Regions from separate parts of the Streptomyces sp. NBC_01429 genome, predicted to be linked through region 2. Evidence: riboswitches for the same ligand, from Rfam matches in the RefSeq annotation. Region 2 holds a riboswitch; the other holds the start of a gene.

Region 1 (8,432 bases), 4.7 Mb from region 2:
GGCGGCGACGTCGGGGTCCAGTTCGTGGAGCGAGGCGTTCAGAAGGGAATTCGAAGACATCACAGTCCCTGGGGTGTCAGTTGCCGGAGAACTCTTTGTACTCGTCGGCGGAGAGCAGGTCGCCCGGCTCCTCCGCGACGCGCACCTTGAACAGCCAGCCGCCCTCGTAGGGAGCGGAATTCACCAGCGAGGGGTCGTCCACGACGTCCTGGTTCGTCTCGGTGACCTCGCCGGTCACAGGGGAGTAGAGATCGCTGACGGACTTGGTGGACTCCAGCTCTCCACAGGTCTCGCCCGCGGTCACCGCGTCACCGACCTCGGGGAGCTGGGCGAACACGACGTCGCCGAGGGCGTTCGCCGCGTACTCCGTGATGCCGACCGTCGACACACCGTTGTCGGCGGCCGTCAGCCACTCGTGCTCCTTGCTGTAGCGCAGCTGCTGGGGGTTGCTCATGACCTGAATTCTCCTGTACGCGGGGGTGTGGTGCGGAACAGCCGTCTTACGGACCGAGACGGCGGGGGACGGCGGGTCGTCGGGGACGTCGCGGGACGGCGGGGCGTGGACGGACTCGGCGCGTACGGACGCGACCGGTCCGTCCGTATCACTTCCGGCGCTTGTAGAACGGCAGCGCCACGACCTCGTACGGCTCGTGGGAGCCCCGGATGTCCACGCCGACGCCCTCGGTGCCGGGCTCGGCGTGCCCGGCGTCGACGTAGGCCATCGCGATCGGCCGGCCCAGGGTCGGCGAGGGGGCGCCCGAGGTGACCTCTCCCACCTTCGCCCCCGCGGCGACCACCGGGTAACCGGCGCGCGGCACGCGGCGGCCCTCGGCGATCAGGCCGACCAGTTTGCGCGGCGGGGCGCTCGCGGCGCGCTCGGCCGCCGCCTCCAGGGCCGTACGCCCGACGAAGTCGCCGTCGTTCGACGTCTTCTCGAACTTCACGACCCGGCCGAGGCCCGCGTCGAACGGGGTGAGGCCGGTGGACAGCTCGTTCCCGTACAGCGGCATGCCCGCCTCGAGACGCAGGGTGTCGCGGCAGGACAGCCCGCACGGCACCAGGCCGACGCCCTCGCCCGCCTCGGTCAGCGCCCGCCACAGCCGCTCGGCGTACCGGGGCTCGACGAACAGCTCGAAGCCGTCCTCGCCCGTGTAGCCGGTACGGGCGATCAGCGCGGGGACCCCGGCGACCGTGCCGGGCAGACCCGCGTAGTACTTGAGCCCGTCCAGATCGGCGTCCGTCACGGACTTCAGGATGCCGGCGGCCTCGGGGCCCTGGACGGCCAGCAGCGCGTACGCGTCCCGGTCGTCGCGCACATCGGCGTCGAACCCCTCGGAGCGCGCGTTCATGGCGTCCAGCACCACGCGGGCGTTGGAGGCGTTGGCGACGATCATGTACTCGTCGTCCTGGAGGCGGTAGACGATCAGGTCGTCCAGGATCCCGCCGTCCTCGCGGCAGATCATGGTGTAGCGGGCCCGGCCCACGGCGAGCGCGCCGATGTTGCCGACCAGCGCGTAGTCCAGGAGCGCTCCGGCCGCCGGACCCGACACGGTGATCTCGCCCATGTGGGAGAGGTCGAAGAGGCCCGCGCGGGTCCGCACGGCGAGGTGCTCGTCACGCTCGCTGCCGTACCGCAGCGGCATGTCCCAGCCCGCGAAGTCGGTCATGGTCGCGCCCAGCGCGCGGTGCGTGGCGTCGAGGGCGGTCGTACGGGGGCCGACGGGCGCGGCGGGGGTGCTGCTCGGGGGGACATGGCTCATCGGTGTGGCTCCCAGGGCATGACGGCGAGGACGGTCCTCCCCATCTGTCATCGGAACCTGAGAGGTTCACCACGGCCACACGTACGCACGCGCACGCAGGTCGTGACTTGCACCTTGGGTGGAGCCGCTGTCAGTGCGGCCCGCTTTTCAGATCTGCCTCATCCACGCGGTACGGGGCCTGAGAGATTCAAGGGAGGAACTTGCTCCTTCGGCGCCCGGCGCACACGGTGACCGGGACTCTCCCGCGCGGATTCAAACGGCCGGTATGCAGTTGGCGGGCACATCATCGCACGCATCGGCACGGATCGGGCCCGGGGGCCCCCAACTCGCCCGGCCGGGTGAAAAGCTTGTGCGACATTGCCATTTCTTTACACTTCGTGGGCAAGGGTCGTGCACACGTACCGGGACCAGACCCTGTACGGGCGGGCTGACAGGGGGACGGCGAATGATGTCGCAGGGGTCCGGAACGTATCCGGCGGCCGGCGCGACGGCGCGCGTGCCCGTCCAGCCGGGAGCACCCGCCGGGGACACGATCGCGGATACGGGACCGGGAGCACGGGACGTACGGGACTTACGCGGCCGGCCCGGCCGGGTGCCGCGCACCCTGGTCTTCGCCGCCGGGGACGTGGTGGTCGTCTCCGGGCTGCCCGGCAGCGGCAAGTCCACCCTCATCCGGCGCACCGCGCCGGGCGGCGGGATCGACTCCCAGGACGCCAGGGACCGCTGGGCGCGCGTGCTGCCGCCCTCGCTCCCGTACTCCCTCTACCGCCCGCTCGTACGGCTCGCCCACTACGCGGGCCTGTGGCGCGCGCTGCGCTCCGGCGCGGGCATCGTCGTCCACGACTGCGGTACGCAGAGCTGGGTACGGAGCTGGCTGGCCCGCGAGACCGGCAGGCGCGGCCGGCTGCTCCACCTCCTCCTGCTGGACGTGGAGCCCGAGGTGGCCCGCGCCGGACAGCGCGAACGGGGGCGCGGCGTCTCCCGGTACGCCTTCGCCCGGCACCGCCGCGCGGTGGGCCGGCTCCTCGCCGGCGCCGAGTGCGGACTGCTTCCGGCGGGGTGCGCCTCCGCGGTGCTCCTGGACCGGGAGGCGGCCGGGGCGCTGGAGCGCGTCGTGTTCCGGGGCGCAGCGCCCGGGACCCCGGCGGCCGGTACGCCGTAAGGTGCTTGCCGCAGGGTCGAGGCGGAGGATTGAGGACAGTGAACACAGCATGGCCGGGCAATGAGCTGGAAGAGGTGCTCGCCGCCTCGCTCGGTGTCGAGGGAGCGGGCGCGCGGCTGATCGAGGTGCTCGGGCGCAGCGAGGTCTGGGTGCCGCTGCCCAACGGCGGCGGACCGGACAGTCCCTCGCTCGATCTGCCCACGGTGGAGATCGAGGGTGGCGCCTACGTCCCGGTGTTCAGCTCGGCGGAACAGTTCCGCACCTGCGTCGGCACCCACATGGCCTTCACCGTCGCCCCCGCACGCGACTTCGCCCGGGGCCTGCCGCCGCAGCTCGGCGTCGTGGTCAACCCGGGAGGGCTGGTCGGCATGCCGCTGCCGCCGCTCGCCGTCGCCGAGTTGTGCCGGGCGGGCCGCACCCCGCTCGACGGCCCGGCCAGCGGGGGCCGGGCCAGGCTCTTCGAGCCGGACTGGCAGGAGGACCCGGTGGAGTTCCTCACCGCGGCGGCGGCCGAGTTCGAGGCCGTCGGCGTCGTCCTGTCCGCCCGCCGCGCGCTCGCCAGCGTCGAGGGCGAGCCGCCGGTGCTCTTCGTAGGCGTCCAGCTCTCGTCCTGGGAGGCCGCCGAACGCAACGCCCCGATGGACGCGCTGGGCCGGGCCCTGGGACGGGTGGAGGTCGGCTGGCCGGTGAACCTGCTGCTGCTGGACGTGGCCCAGGACCCCGTGGCTGACTGGCTGCTGACGAAGGTGCGGCCCTTCTACCAGCGCGGGTAGCGGCGCGGGCGGCCACCTCGGTGGCCGCCGAGGAGGCATGGCCTTTCGGCCAGGCGGGATTCTCACCACACCGCCTAAGCTGTTTCCTGGCCGGGCCGCCGCACCGTGTGCCCGGACGGTGCCCGGGGGAGCTGGGCGCATGGTGGATCGACGAGGGGCGGAACCCACAGTGAGCGCGTCAGGCACCGCGGCGGCCGGGCAGGTCGAGCACATGCTGCGTCAGGTGACGCCCGGACGGTACGACGCGTACGAGGCGCTCCTGGAGGCCCTCGCCGACGACAGCGTCTGGATGCTGCTCTGGCACGGCGGGGCCGGCTCGCCCGACGCCCAGTACGGAAACATGGAGATCGACGGACTGGGCTACGCCCCCTGCGTCACCTCCGCCCAGGAACTCGCCGTCAGCGGCTGGACCCGCGCCCACGAGGTGGTCACCGGCCGCGACATCGCCCGCGCCCTCTACCCCGACCGCTGGGGGATCTGGCTCAATCCGCACGCTCCCGGCGGCGGCGTCGGCATCCCCTGGCTCGACCTGCGCCGCATCGCCACCGGCCTGGACCGGATGCCCGCGGGACCGCTGCGCCTCTCCGAACCGGCCGTACCGCTCGCGCAGTTCTACGCCCTGCTCACGCAGAACGCGCACCGCACGCCCGCCGTCCGCTCGCTGCGCCGCACCTGGGTGCAGCCCGCGCTCGGCGTGCCGTACCTCGCGATCGGCCTCGATCTGTACGACACGAGTCCCGCCTCCGTCGACTCCGTGCACGCGATGATGCGGCAGTCGGTCGCCGCCGTACCGGACGGGCTGCCGGTCTCCACCGTCGCGATGTCCGACGAATACGACCCGGTAACAATGTGGCTGCGCTCCAACTCCCGTCCGTTTTACGACCGCGAGGCCCACGCGGCGCCCGCGGGACCGGACCGCGCACCCGGATACGGCTATCCGCTGCCCGGCCCCGGCGGCTACTGAGCGCGCCGCGCCCCGGACGTCCGGGGCGCGGCGGATCGGCCGCGCACAAGGTCTGGACCTGCGGTCTTGCCGGGTGTCGAACACTGGGGAGACAGGAGTTCGGGGTGGCCGGATGGGTTGGTTGCGCAGGGCATGCGGGTAGCTGGGCGGCATGACCGATCTGGTGGATTAGTCACCCACATCGTCCGTTGAGCCGAAAACCGTGTCCGGATAACGGTAACCCTCTTATCGCATCACGTTTGAGCAACCATTCACCGTGAGGGCTGGCGGGTGATCGCTTCGTGGTTGAAGACTCCGTGCAGCAGGTGGCCTCGGCACGTACTAGTGTGCGATGCGCTCCAAGAAGCAGTCCCCCGGGATCTAGGGGGACCACTGTGCGAAATCTGAAGTGAACGAGCCGCTACAGCGGCGGTCATGGGCCGGCCACCGTCGGCCGAGAGGGGTCTCCAGCGCAATGACGGCACCTATCGAGACCACCGGATCGGCGGCGCCGCCGGAAGCGGTGCTGGAAGGCGCCGGGGTCAAGCAGATCGAGGGCCGCTCGCTCGGCCGGATCGCGTGGACGCGTTTCAAACGGGACAAAGTCGCCCTGGTCGGCGCGCTGATCGTGATCCTCCTGGTCCTTGTCGCCGTACTTTCCAAGCCGATCCAGTCGGTCTTCGGGCTCGACCCCAACGCCTTCAACCAGGACCTGGTGGACCCCACCCTGCTGGCGCCCAAGGGCAGCTTCGGCGGGATCAGCTGGGACCACCCGCTGGGTGTCGAGCCGCAGACCGGCCGCGACATCCTGGCCCGCATCATCGAGGGCTCCTGGGTCTCCCTGGTCGTCGCGGCCGGTTCCACGATGCTCTCCGTCGTCATCGGCGTCGTGATGGGCGTGGTGGCCGGGTTCTACGGCGGCTGGGTCGACAGCGCGATCAGCCGCATGATGGACACCTTCCTCGCCTTCCCGCTCCTGCTGTTCGCGATCTCCATCTCGGCGTCGCTCCAGGGCAGCGCGTTCGGCCTCGAAGGGCTCTCCCTGCGCATCGCGGTGCTGATCTTCGTCATCGGCTTCTTCAGCTGGCCGTACATCGGACGCATCGTGCGCGCGCAGACCATGAGCCTGCGCGAGCGGGAGTTCGTGGAGGCCGCCAGGTCGCTGGGCGCCCGCGGGCCGTTCATCCTCTTCCGGGAGCTGCTGCCGAACCTGATCGCGCCGATCCTGGTCTACGCGACGCTGCTGATCCCCACCAACATCCTCTTCGAGGCGTCCCTGAGCTTCCTCGGCGTCGGCATCGCCCCGCCGCAGGCCTCGTGGGGCGGCATGCTGTCCACCGCGGTCGACCTCTACCAGGTCGACCCGATGTTCATGATCATTCCTGGCATGGCGATCTTCATCACCGTGCTGGCCTTCAATCTGCTGGGGGACGGGCTGCGTGACGCACTCGACCCCCGTGGCAAGTAATCGCGGCCCTGCCGCACCGGTCAATCGAGGGGGCTTTCCTCAGGATGAACAGCAGAAAGACAGCATCGGCCATCGCGGTCACGCTGGCGGTGGCGCTGGGTGCGACCGCCTGTGGCAGCGGTGACAGCAAGGACAAGGACGGCAATGGGGGCGGCAGCGCGAAGGCCGATGCCGGACTGAGCAGCATCGTCAACGCGAGTGACAAGAAGGGGGGGACGGTCACGTACGAGCACTCCAGTGGCCCGGACTCCCTGGACCCGGGCAACACGTACTACGGCTGGGTGCAGAACTTCTCCCGCCTGTACGGCCGTTCGCTCGTGACGTTCAAGCCGGCGGCGGGCAAGGAGGGCCTCACGGTCGTTCCCGACCTGGCCACCTCGCTCGGCAAGGGCAGCGCGGACGCCAAGACCTGGACCTACACGCTCCGCAAGGGCGTCAAGTTCGAGGACGGCACCGAGGTCACCTCGAAGGACGTCAAGTACGCCATCGAGCGCTCCAACTTCGCGCCCGAGGCCCTGTCCAACGGCCCGACGTACTTCAAGGCCTACCTCGACGGTGGCGACAAGTACAAGGGTCCGTACAAGGACAAGTCCAAGGACGGTCTCAAGTCCATCGAGACGCCGGACGACTACACGATCACCTTCAAGCTGAACAAGCCGTTCGCGGACATGGACTACCTCGCGGCGTTCTCGCAGACCGCTCCGGTCCCGCAGAAGGCCGACAAGGGCGCCGAGTACGTCCAGAAGATCGTGTCCTCGGGCCCGTACAAGTTCTCGTCGTACAGCGAGAGCCGCGGCGCGACCCTGGTGCGCAACCCCGAGTGGGACGCCGCGTCGGACCCGATCCGCAAGGCCCTGCCGGACAAGATCGACCTGAAGTTCAACGTCAACGCCTCGACGATCGATGAGCACCTGCTCAACGACACGATCACCGCGGACATCGGCGGCACCGGCCTCCAGTCGAAGACGCAGCCGAAGGTGCTCGTCAAGCCGGCGGAGAAGGCCAAGACGGACAACCCGTACGCGGGTGCCACCCAGTACCTGGCGATCAACGTCAACGTGAAGCCGTTCGACAACGTCGAGTGCCGCAAGGCCGTCCAGTACGCCGTGAACAAGGCCGGCATGGTCGACTCCATCGGTGGTTCGGTCAAGGGCGAGCCCGCGACGACGCTGATCCCGCCGTCGGTCGCCGGTTACAAGAAGTTCGACCTGTACCCGTCCGCCGGCAACAAGGGCGACGAGGCCAAGTCGAAGGAGGCCCTGACCGCGTGCAAGCAGCCGAAGGGCTTCAAGACCAACCTGACCGCGCGCTCGGACCGTCCCGATGAGGTCACCGCGGCCACCCAGCTCCAGGAGAGTCTGAAGAAGGTCGGCATCACCGCCGACATCAAGACCTTCCCGAGCGACAAGTACTTCACGGACTTCGCCGGTTCGCCGAAGTGGGTGCACGACAACAAGGCCGGCCTCATGATGATGGCCTGGGGTGCCGACTGGCCGACCGGCTACGGCTTCCTCGACCAGATCGTGAACGGTTCGGCCATCAAGCCGTCCGGTGGCACGAACCTGATGGAGCTGAACGACCCGAAGATCAACAAGGCGCTGACGGACGGTATCGGCACGCTCGACACCGACGCCCGCGGCAAGATCTGGGGCGAAGTGGACCAGATGGTCGCCGAGAACGCCTCGGTCGTCCCGCTGTTCTACCGCAAGAACCTGCTCTACCGCCCGGAGTCGGCGACCAACGTCACCGTCGCCGAGTCCTACCTCGGCATGTACGACTACACGCTGATGGGCTCGTCGAAGTAGTAACGCCCTGTGGCCTGCCTTCCGGGCCTCGTAACACCTCGTAACACCTGTACATCAAAACAGCACCCCCCGAAAGGCAGGTGAAGGTGCCGGGTCGTGCGGGCGTACCCCGCTCGCACGACCCGGCACCGCACGGCTGTGGCTGCGTACATCATCCGACGCGTCTTCGCCGCGGTGTTGCTGCTGCTGGTGGTCAGCGCAGTCACGTTCGCGATTTTCTTCCTGGTGCCCCGCCTCGGCGGGCAGACGACCGACTCACTGGCCGCCCAGTACGTCGGTAAGGGAGCCGACCCCGCCTCCGTCGCCGCGATCAAGGCGAACCTGGGGCTGGACGATCCCCTCTACCTTCAGTACTGGCACTTCATCAAGGCCATCGTGGTCGGCGCCGAATACAACTTCGGCCCCAACCCCTCGATCTGCAACGCCCCGTGCTTCGGCTACTCGTTCAAGACGCATGTCGAGGTCTGGCCCGAGATCGTCCAGCGCATACCCGTGACCCTGTCGCTCGCCGTCGGCGCGGC
Region 2 (8,432 bases):
CCAGAGGTTGGCAGCCGGGCTGTGGCCGCCGCGGGTGACGCGGGCTCAGCTCATCGTCGCCCTGCTGCTGTTCGTCCTCGGCCTGGGCCTGGCGATCCAGGTCAGGTCCAACAACGACGACAGCGCGCTGCGAGGGGCCCGCCAGGAGGACCTGGTGCGGATCCTGGACGAGCTGGACAACCGTACGCAGCGGCTGGAGGACGAGAAGTCCCGCCTCGACGACCAGCGCACCGAGCTGGAGACCAGCTCGGACCAGGCGGAGGAGGCCCGCAAGCAGACGCGGGAGAAGGAACAGCAGCTGGGCGTCCTGGCGGGCACGGTCGCCGCGCAGGGGCCCGGGATCACGCTGACGATCGAGGACCCGAACGGTACGGTCTCCCCGGACATGCTGCTCGACGCGCTCCAGGAGCTGCGGGCCGCGGGCGCCGAGGCCATCCAGGTCAACGACGTCCGTGTGGTCGCCCACACATACTTCTCCGGTACGGGTGGTGACGTCCAGGTGGACGGAAAGGCCGTCACCGCGCCGTACAGCTTCAAGGTCATCGGCAAGCCGCAGGATCTGGAGCCCGCCCTCAACATTCCCGGCGGGGTGGTCCAGACGCTGGAGAAGGAGCAGGCCACAGCCACGGTGACGCGTGCTGAGAAGATCATCGTGGATGCCTTGCGACCGGCGAAGCGTCCTGACTACGCTCGGTCGTCATCACGGTGATGCGGCGGTGCATGGCGGCTGTCGGACGCGGGCATGAGGTTGCGGGGGGTCGGCGCGCGATCAGCGTGGTGAGTGGTGGAAACTGTCCGGTGGATACGGACGTTGTCAAGATGTCCGGGTCGGCAGGTGTGTTCAATCAGGGTTCGTCCTGCCCCACGGGCGGGTCTGTTTCGGTCAAGGGGAATCGCCCGTGAAGTTGTTTGGGAAGTTGTTCGGCAAAAGCGCGCGCGAGGACGGCGGTTCCAACCGCCATCGTGCATCGCGCCAGGGTGGGAGTGAGGAGCCGAGCGGTGAGCGTCCGCTCTTCCGGGACCAGGTGGGTGGCGAGCCGGCGCCGGGTCACGGCGCGTCGTCTGTTGACCCTGCTGGTACCGGACGCATAGGTTTCGGGGAATCATCTGCCCCGGGTGGGCAGTCGCGGCAGGAGGAACCCACGATGGCGGGTTTGCCGGTCTGTACGAGATGTGGGCACCGGAACGCCGAGGCGAGCCGGTTCTGCTCCAACTGCGGTGCGCCGCTGCGGGCCGGGATTCCGGCGGAGCGCGCGTCGGAGACGACCTCGACGATCTCCATCTCGGGTCTTGAGGCGTACGACTCGGAAGTGACGGGACAGACGTCGCTTCCCTCGCTGACCCCGGAGGCACAGGCCGCCGTCGACGCCCTGCCGCCCGGCTCGGCGCTGCTGGTGGTCCGGCGCGGTCCCAATTCGGGCAGCCGCTTCCTTCTGGACGGCGACCTGACGACGGCCGGCCGTCACCCGGAGAGCGACATCTTCCTTGACGACGTGACCGTGTCCCGTCGTCACGTGGAGTTCCGCAGGGGCGCGGACGGGCACTTCACCTGCTCGGACGTGGGCAGCCTGAACGGCACGTACGTCAATCGTGAGCCGACCGATTCGGTCCTGCTGGCGAACGGCGACGAAGTCCAGATCGGTAAGTACCGGATGGTCTTCTACGCGAGCCAGCGGGGCGTGTGACCCTCACCAGGGAAGGTCCATGCCGCTGACATCCAGGGGCGGTGCCGGACACGGCACCGCCCGCACGGCCGAGCCCCTGATCAGCATCGGCGCGGTGCTGGCCAGGCTGCGGAACGAGTTTCCCGAGGTCTCGATCTCCAAGATCCGTTTCCTGGAGGCCGAGGGCCTCGTCGAACCGAGCAGAACGCCCTCCGGCTACCGCAAATTCAGCCCCGGCGACGTCGAGCGGCTGGCCCGGATCCTGCGCATGCAGCGGGACCACTACCTGCCCCTCAAAGTCATCAGGGAGCATCTGGACGCCCTGGCGCGCGGCGAGCACGTATCTCTGCCCGCCCCGCAGCGCGGGCCGCTGGAGGGCGTCCCGGACGCGGAATCGGGGCTACCCACCGTCGCGCGGATCGGCCGGGACGAGCTGCTGGCCGCCGCAGAGGTGAGCGAGAGCTCGCTGGAGGAGTGGGAGTCGTACGGACTCATCACCCCGCTGCCGGAGGGCGGATACGACGCCGAGGCCGTCACCGTCGCGAAACTCGTCTCGGATCTCGGACGCTTCGGTCTTGAGCCCCGGCATCTGCGCGTGATGAAAGCGGCCGCCGAACGTGAGGCGGGACTGGTCGAGCAAGTGGTGGCGCCGCTGCGCCGGCACCGTAATCCGCAGACCAGAGCCCATGCCGAGGCGACCACCGAGGAGCTGGCCACGCTCTCCGTACAGCTGCATCACGCCCTGTTCCGCACGGCCCTCGGGGACCGCCGGTACTGATCATGGGGGAGTCCGACTACCCAAACCTGCCGGGCACGTCCTAGGGTTGCTGTGTGAACGAGCTCGACGTTGTGGGTGTCCGGGTGGAAATGCCCTCCAACCAACCGATCGTGCTCCTGCGTGAAGTGGGAGGCGATCGCTACCTCCCCATCTGGATCGGACCGGGGGAGGCGACCGCGATCGCCTTCGCTCAGCAGGGCATGGCCCCGGCCCGGCCGCTGACCCATGATCTTTTCAAGGACGTGCTGGAAGCGGTCGGCCAGGAGCTGACCGAAGTCCGGATCACGGACCTGCGTGAAGGGGTCTTCTACGCGGAGCTGGTCTTCGCGAGCGGGGTCGAGGTGAGCGCCAGGCCGTCGGATGCCATAGCGCTGGCACTGCGCACGGGCACACCGATCTACGGCAGTGACGGGGTTCTGGACGATGCCGGCATCGCCATCCCGGACGAGCAGGAGGACGAGGTGGAGAAGTTCCGCGAGTTCCTCGACCAGATCTCTCCGGAGGACTTCGGGACCAACAGTCAGTGACCGGCCGGAGCGCCGCACCGGTCCCCCTCCGGACATTCGGTCAGCCTTTCCCCGGAACGGGACACGGGAAACCACTCTCAGGGTGATTATCACTCGGCGTGGCGAGTGTGGCGATCGTTGACGCACCCCGGGTGACTGCCTACCTTCGACAGGGCAGGTCAAGGACGGAGGGTCGGCGTGAGAAGCAGCGGCGACGGTACGGCGGCGGGCGGTCCGTATCCGCTTCACAACAGCGCGCCCGACCCCGGTGCGGAGGCGGTCGGATACCGGGGTCCGACCGCGTGCGCGGCGGCGGGCATCACGTACCGCCAGTTGGACTACTGGGCGCGTACGGGGCTGGTCGAGCCCAGTGTGCGCCCGGCGTACGGATCGGGCACCCAGCGGCTCTACAGCTTCCGCGACGTGGTCGTCCTCAAGATCGTGAAGCGGTTCCTGGACACCGGGGTGGCGTTGCAGAACATCCGCGCCGCCGTCCAGCACCTGCGGGCCAGGGGCTTCCAGGACCTGGACCGGATGACGCTCATGAGCGACGGCGCCACGGTCCACGAGTGCTCCTCGCCCGATGAGGTCGTGAGCCTGCTCCAGGGCGGTCAGGGCGTCTTCGGGATCGCGGTCGGCGTGGTGTGGCGGGACGTCGAGGCCGCGCTGTCACAGCTGCACGGGGAGCGGATCGACACCGGCGAGACGCTGATCGGGAACAATCCGGCCGACGAGCTGGCGCGCAGGCGCCGCGACCGGGCGGTCTGACGCCGTTCCCGGCGCCGATGAACGGCCCGTTGTCAGTGGTGTGAGGCAGCATCGGTGGTGTGAGACCCGCGCCGACGATCCTGCATCTGGACATGGATGCCTTCTTCGCCGCCGCCGAGCAGGCGGCGAAGCCGAGTCTGCGCGGAAAACCGGTGGTGGTGGGCGGTCTCGGCCCGCGCGGGGTGGTCTCGACCGCGTCGTACGAGGCGAGACGGTTCGGGGTGCACTCGGCGATGCCGATGGCCCAGGCCAGACGCCTCGCGCCGAACGCCGCGTATCTCGTGCCGCGCTTCGCGCTCTACCGCGAGGTCAGCGAGCGGGTCATGGCGCTGCTGGGGGCGCTCTCGCCGCTGGTGGAGCCGCTGAGCCTGGACGAGGCTTTCGTGGACCTGGAGGCGGGCGGGTCGGCCCACGACACCGCCTCGGCGCTGGCGGCCGGTGAGCGGCTGCGCAGGGACATCAGGGCGGCCACCGGGCTCGCGGGCTCGGTCGGGCTCGCCGGTTCCAAGATGCTGGCGAAGATCGGCTCGGAGCAGGCCAAGCCCGACGGTCTGGTCCTCATAGAGCCGGGCACGGAGCGCGCGCTGCTGGGTCCCATGTCCGTACGGATCCTGCCGGGGGTGGGCCCCGCGACCGGGGAACATCTGCGCCGGGCCGGGATGACGACCGTCGCCCATCTGGCGGAGGCGGGCGAGGACGAACTCGTACGGCTGCTGGGCAAGGCCCACGGCGCCTCGCTCTCCCGGATGGCCCGGGGGTACGACGACCGGCCCGTGGTCTCCGAGCGCGAGACCAAGTCGGTGTCGGTGGAGGACACCTTCGACATCGACCTGCACGACCGGGTACGGGTGCGCGCCGAGGTCGACCGGCTCGCCGAGCGGTGTGTGGGGCGGCTGCGGGCGGCCGGGCACTCGGGCCGCACCGTCGTGCTGAAGGTCCGGCGCTACGACTTCTCCACGCTGACCCGTTCGGAGACGCTGCGCGGGCCCACGGACGATCCCGGGGTGGTGCGCGAGGCCGCCGGGCGGCTGCTGGAGGCGGTGGACACCACGGGCGGGGTGCGGCTGCTGGGGGTGGGCGTGACGGGGCTCGCCGACTACACGCAGGAGGACCTGTTCGCCCAGGCGGCGGCCGACCGGGACCGGGCGGACCGGGCGACCCGCGCGGACGGCGCTCCGGACGGGGCTCCGGACGACGGCGGCTCCGGGACGGCGGTGGCGGCCCCCGGGGACGACGGCGTGCCGCGGCCGGCGTCCGAGGCCGCGAGCGGGCCGCGGGAGGGGGCGGCGGAGGGGGCGGCGGAGCTTGCCGAGCGGCGCTTCCCGGCCGGACACGATGTGCGCCATGCCGCGTTCGGGCCCGGCTGGGTGCAGGGCAGCGGGCTGCGGAGAGTGACCGTACGGTTCGAGGTGCCGGGGTCAGCGCCCGGCTGGGTGCGGACGTTCTGGATCGACGACCCCGAGCTGGTGCTCTCCGAGCCGCTGCCGCTCGTGCCGGAGGGGACCCCGGCGCCGGACGGGCCGCCGGGGCGGGAGGGCCCTGCGGCGGCGGGCGGCGGTCCGGGTCAGTCCTCCTGTCCGGCGAGCCGCCCGAAGTCGCGCTCGGAGTCCCGGTCGGAGAGGGACGCGGGCCGCTCCGGCGGATTCGGTTCGGGGAGAGCGAGGCCGTAGTGGTGGTAGAGCTGGAGTTCCTGTTCGGGGGAGAGATGACGGCCCACGCCGAAGTCGGGCGCGTCCTTGATCAGGGCGCGCTCGAACGGGACCCGCAGCCCGTTGTCGGACAGGGTGCTGGGGCCGAGCGGGACGAACGCGTCCCGGCTGAACAGACCGGTGCGCACGGCCGCCCACTCCGGCACGCCGGTCGCGTCGTCCAGATACACCTCGTCGACCGTGCCGAGCTTGTTGCCGTCCCGGTCGAATGCCTTGCGCCCTATCAGGCTGCGCGGATCGATATCGGTCTCCACGGTCCCTCCAACTGGTCACAACTGCTCGTAAGGACTACAAAAGTGCAGATCCTGGGCGGCGGCCACTCGAAAGCCGTCCCAAGAGGCCCGCTGGTAGGCTGGCGAACGGCTGCTGACCCCGTGCGGGAGAGTCCTCCGGTGACACCACCGGAGGCGCCGAAGGAGCAAATCCTCCCCGGAATCTCTCAGGCCCCCGTACCGCGCGGACGAGGTCACTCTGGAAAGCAGAGCGGTGTCGGACGGCACCCGCTCTCACCGACGGTGAAAGCCGGCCCGCCCCGCGGCGGACCGGTGAAGCTCTCAGGTCGAGATGACAGAGGGGGAGGCCGTCCGGGCACCCGCGTCCTGGTGCCCCTCGTAGGTCGTGGCAGACCAGGAGGCCTTCCGCTATGAACGCCCACCGCATTCCGCTCTCCCAGCTGGAGCGAGGCATCCCCTTCGAGCAGCGCCACATAGGTCCCGACGCGGGCGCCCAGGCGAAGATGCTGGCGCAGGTCGGCTACGGCTCGCTCGACGAGCTGACCGACGCGGCCGTGCCCGACGTGATCAGGAGCGCCGAGGCGCTGCGGCTGCCGGAGGCCCGCACGGAGGCCGAGGTGCTGGCCGAGCTGCGCGGCCTCGCCGAGCGCAACCAGGTGCTCGCCCCGATGATCGGCCTCGGCTACTACGGCACGTTCACGCCGCCGGTGATCCTCCGCAATGTCATGGAGAACCCCGCCTGGTACACCGCGTACACGCCGTACCAGCCGGAGATCTCGCAGGGCCGGCTCGAAGCCCTGCTCAACTTCCAGACCATGGTGGCCGAGCTGACCGGGCTGCCCACCTCCGGCGCCTCGCTGCTGGACGAGTCCACGGCAGCGGCGGAGGCCATGGCGCTCTCCCGGCGCGTCGGGAAGGTCAAGGGCGGCGTCTTCCTGGTGGACGCCGACGCGCTGCCGCAGACCATCGCCGTGATCGAGACCCGCGCCGAGCCGACCGGGGTGGAGGTCGTCGTCGCGGATCTGAGCGAGGGCATCTCCGACGAGATCGCGGAGCGCGGTGTCTTCGGCGTGCTCCTCCAGTACCCGGGCGCCTCCGGGGCCGTCCGGGACATCCGCGCCGTCGTCGAGCGGGCGCACGCGCTCGGCGCGGTCGTCACCGTCGCCGCCGACCTGCTCGCGCTGACGCTGCTGACGTCCCCCGGTGAGCTGGGCGCGGACATCGCGGTCGGCACCACCCAGCGCTTCGGGGTGCCGATGGGCTTCGGCGGACCGCACGCCGGGTTCATGGCCGTACGGGAGAAGTTCGCGCGCAGCCTGCCGGGCCGGCTCGTCGGGGTCTCCGTGGACGCCGACGGCAACAAGGCCTACCGGCTGGCGCTCCAGACCCGCGAGCAGCACATCCGCCGCGAGAAGGCCACCAGCAATATCTGCACCGCGCAGGTGCTGCTCGCCGTCATGGCCGGAATGTACGCGGTCTACCACGGCCCCGAGGGGCTGCGCTCCATCGCGCAGCGCACCCACCGCTACGCGGCGCTGCTGGCCGCGGGCCTGCGCGCGGGCGGGGTCCGCATCGCGCACGGGGAGTACTTCGACACGCTGACCGCCGTCGTGCCCGGCCGGGCCGCCGAGGTGGTGACCGCGGCCCGGGAGGGCGGGGTCAACCTCCGCCAGGTCGACGCCGACCGCGTTCTGGTGGCCTGCGACGAGACCACGGGCCGCGCCCAGCTCGGCGCCGTCTGGACCGCCTTCGGCGTCGACGCCGACATCGAGGCGCTGGACGGCGGCACGGACGACGCCCTGCCGGGGACGCTGCTGCGCGGCGACGACTACCTGACGCACCCCGTCTTCCACCAGTACCGCTCGGAGACGGCGATGCTGCGCTATCTGCGCCGGCTCGCCGACCGCGACTACGCGCTGGACCGCGGGATGATCCCGCTCGGCTCCTGCACGATGAAGCTGAACGCGACGACCGAGATGGAGCCGGTGACCTGGCCCGAGTTCGGCGCGCTGCACCCCTTCGCCCCGGCCGAGCAGGCGCAGGGCTATCTGACGCTCATCCGGGAGCTGGAGGAGCGTCTCGCCGAGGTCACCGGCTACGACGCGGTCTCCCTCCAGCCCAACGCGGGTTCGCAGGGCGAGCTGGCCGGTCTGCTGGCCGTGCGCGCGTACCACCGGGCCAACGGCGACACCGGGCGTACGGTCTGCCTCATCCCGTCCTCCGCGCACGGGACGAACGCGGCGAGCGCGGTGATGGCCGGTATGAAGGTCGTCGTCGTCAAGACCCGCGAGGACGGCGACGTCGACGTCGAGGACCTGCGCGCCAAGATCGAGCGGTACGGCCCCGAGCTGGCCGTCCTGATGGTCACCTACCCGTCCACGCACGGGGTGTTCGAGGAGCACATCGGCGACATCTGCGCGGCCGTGCACGACGCGGGCGGCCAGGTGTACGTGGACGGGGCGAACCTGAACGCGCTGGTGGGGCTGGCCAAGCCGGGGAAGTTCGGCTCGGACGTGTCGCATCTGAACCTGCACAAGACGTTCTGCATCCCGCACGGCGGCGGCGGCCCCGGCGTCGGTCCGGTCGGCGTACGGGCCCACCTCGCCCCGTACCTGCCCAACCACCCGCTCCAGCCGGCGGCCGGCCCCGCGACGGGCGTGGGGCCGATCTCGGCGGCGCCGTGGGGCTCGGCGGGCATCCTGCCGATCTCCTGGGCGTACGTACGGCTGATGGGCGGCGAGGGCCTCAAGCGCGCGACGCAGGTCGCCGTGCTC

What was found. Region 2 has a riboswitch for glycine ahead of gcvP (aminomethyl-transferring glycine dehydrogenase). Riboswitches for the same ligand answer to the same signal wherever they lie in the genome.
Region 1: another riboswitch for glycine. It lies ahead of gcvT (glycine cleavage system aminomethyltransferase GcvT); the one in region 2 lies ahead of gcvP (aminomethyl-transferring glycine dehydrogenase).

Annotation. Positions count from the first base shown of each region.
Region 1 is NZ_CP109599.1:2,137,232-2,145,663, reverse strand. Features, by position in the region: gene glyA (serine hydroxymethyltransferase) at 1-60, opposite strand, end outside; gene gcvH (glycine cleavage system protein GcvH) at 77-454, opposite strand; gene gcvT (glycine cleavage system aminomethyltransferase GcvT) at 603-1,760, opposite strand; glycine riboswitch at 1,918-2,015, opposite strand; gene OG627_RS08835 (AAA family ATPase) at 2,206-2,922, shown strand; gene OG627_RS08830 (enhanced serine sensitivity protein SseB) at 2,961-3,695, shown strand; gene OG627_RS08825 (enhanced serine sensitivity protein SseB C-terminal domain-containing protein) at 3,865-4,659, shown strand; gene OG627_RS08820 (ABC transporter permease) at 5,114-6,106, shown strand; gene OG627_RS08815 (ABC transporter substrate-binding protein) at 6,151-7,911, shown strand; gene OG627_RS08810 (ABC transporter permease) at 8,050-8,432, shown strand, end outside.
Region 2 is NZ_CP109599.1:6,834,381-6,842,812, forward strand. Features, by position in the region: gene OG627_RS30180 (DUF881 domain-containing protein) at 1-709, shown strand, start outside; gene OG627_RS30185 (FHA domain-containing protein) at 792-1,685, shown strand; gene ftsR (transcriptional regulator FtsR) at 1,705-2,442, shown strand; gene OG627_RS30195 (bifunctional nuclease family protein) at 2,496-2,969, shown strand; gene OG627_RS30200 (MerR family transcriptional regulator) at 3,147-3,716, shown strand; gene OG627_RS30205 (DNA polymerase IV) at 3,776-5,386, shown strand; gene OG627_RS30210 (PRC-barrel domain-containing protein) at 5,281-5,679, opposite strand; glycine riboswitch at 5,793-5,890, shown strand; gene gcvP (aminomethyl-transferring glycine dehydrogenase) at 6,069-8,432, shown strand, end outside.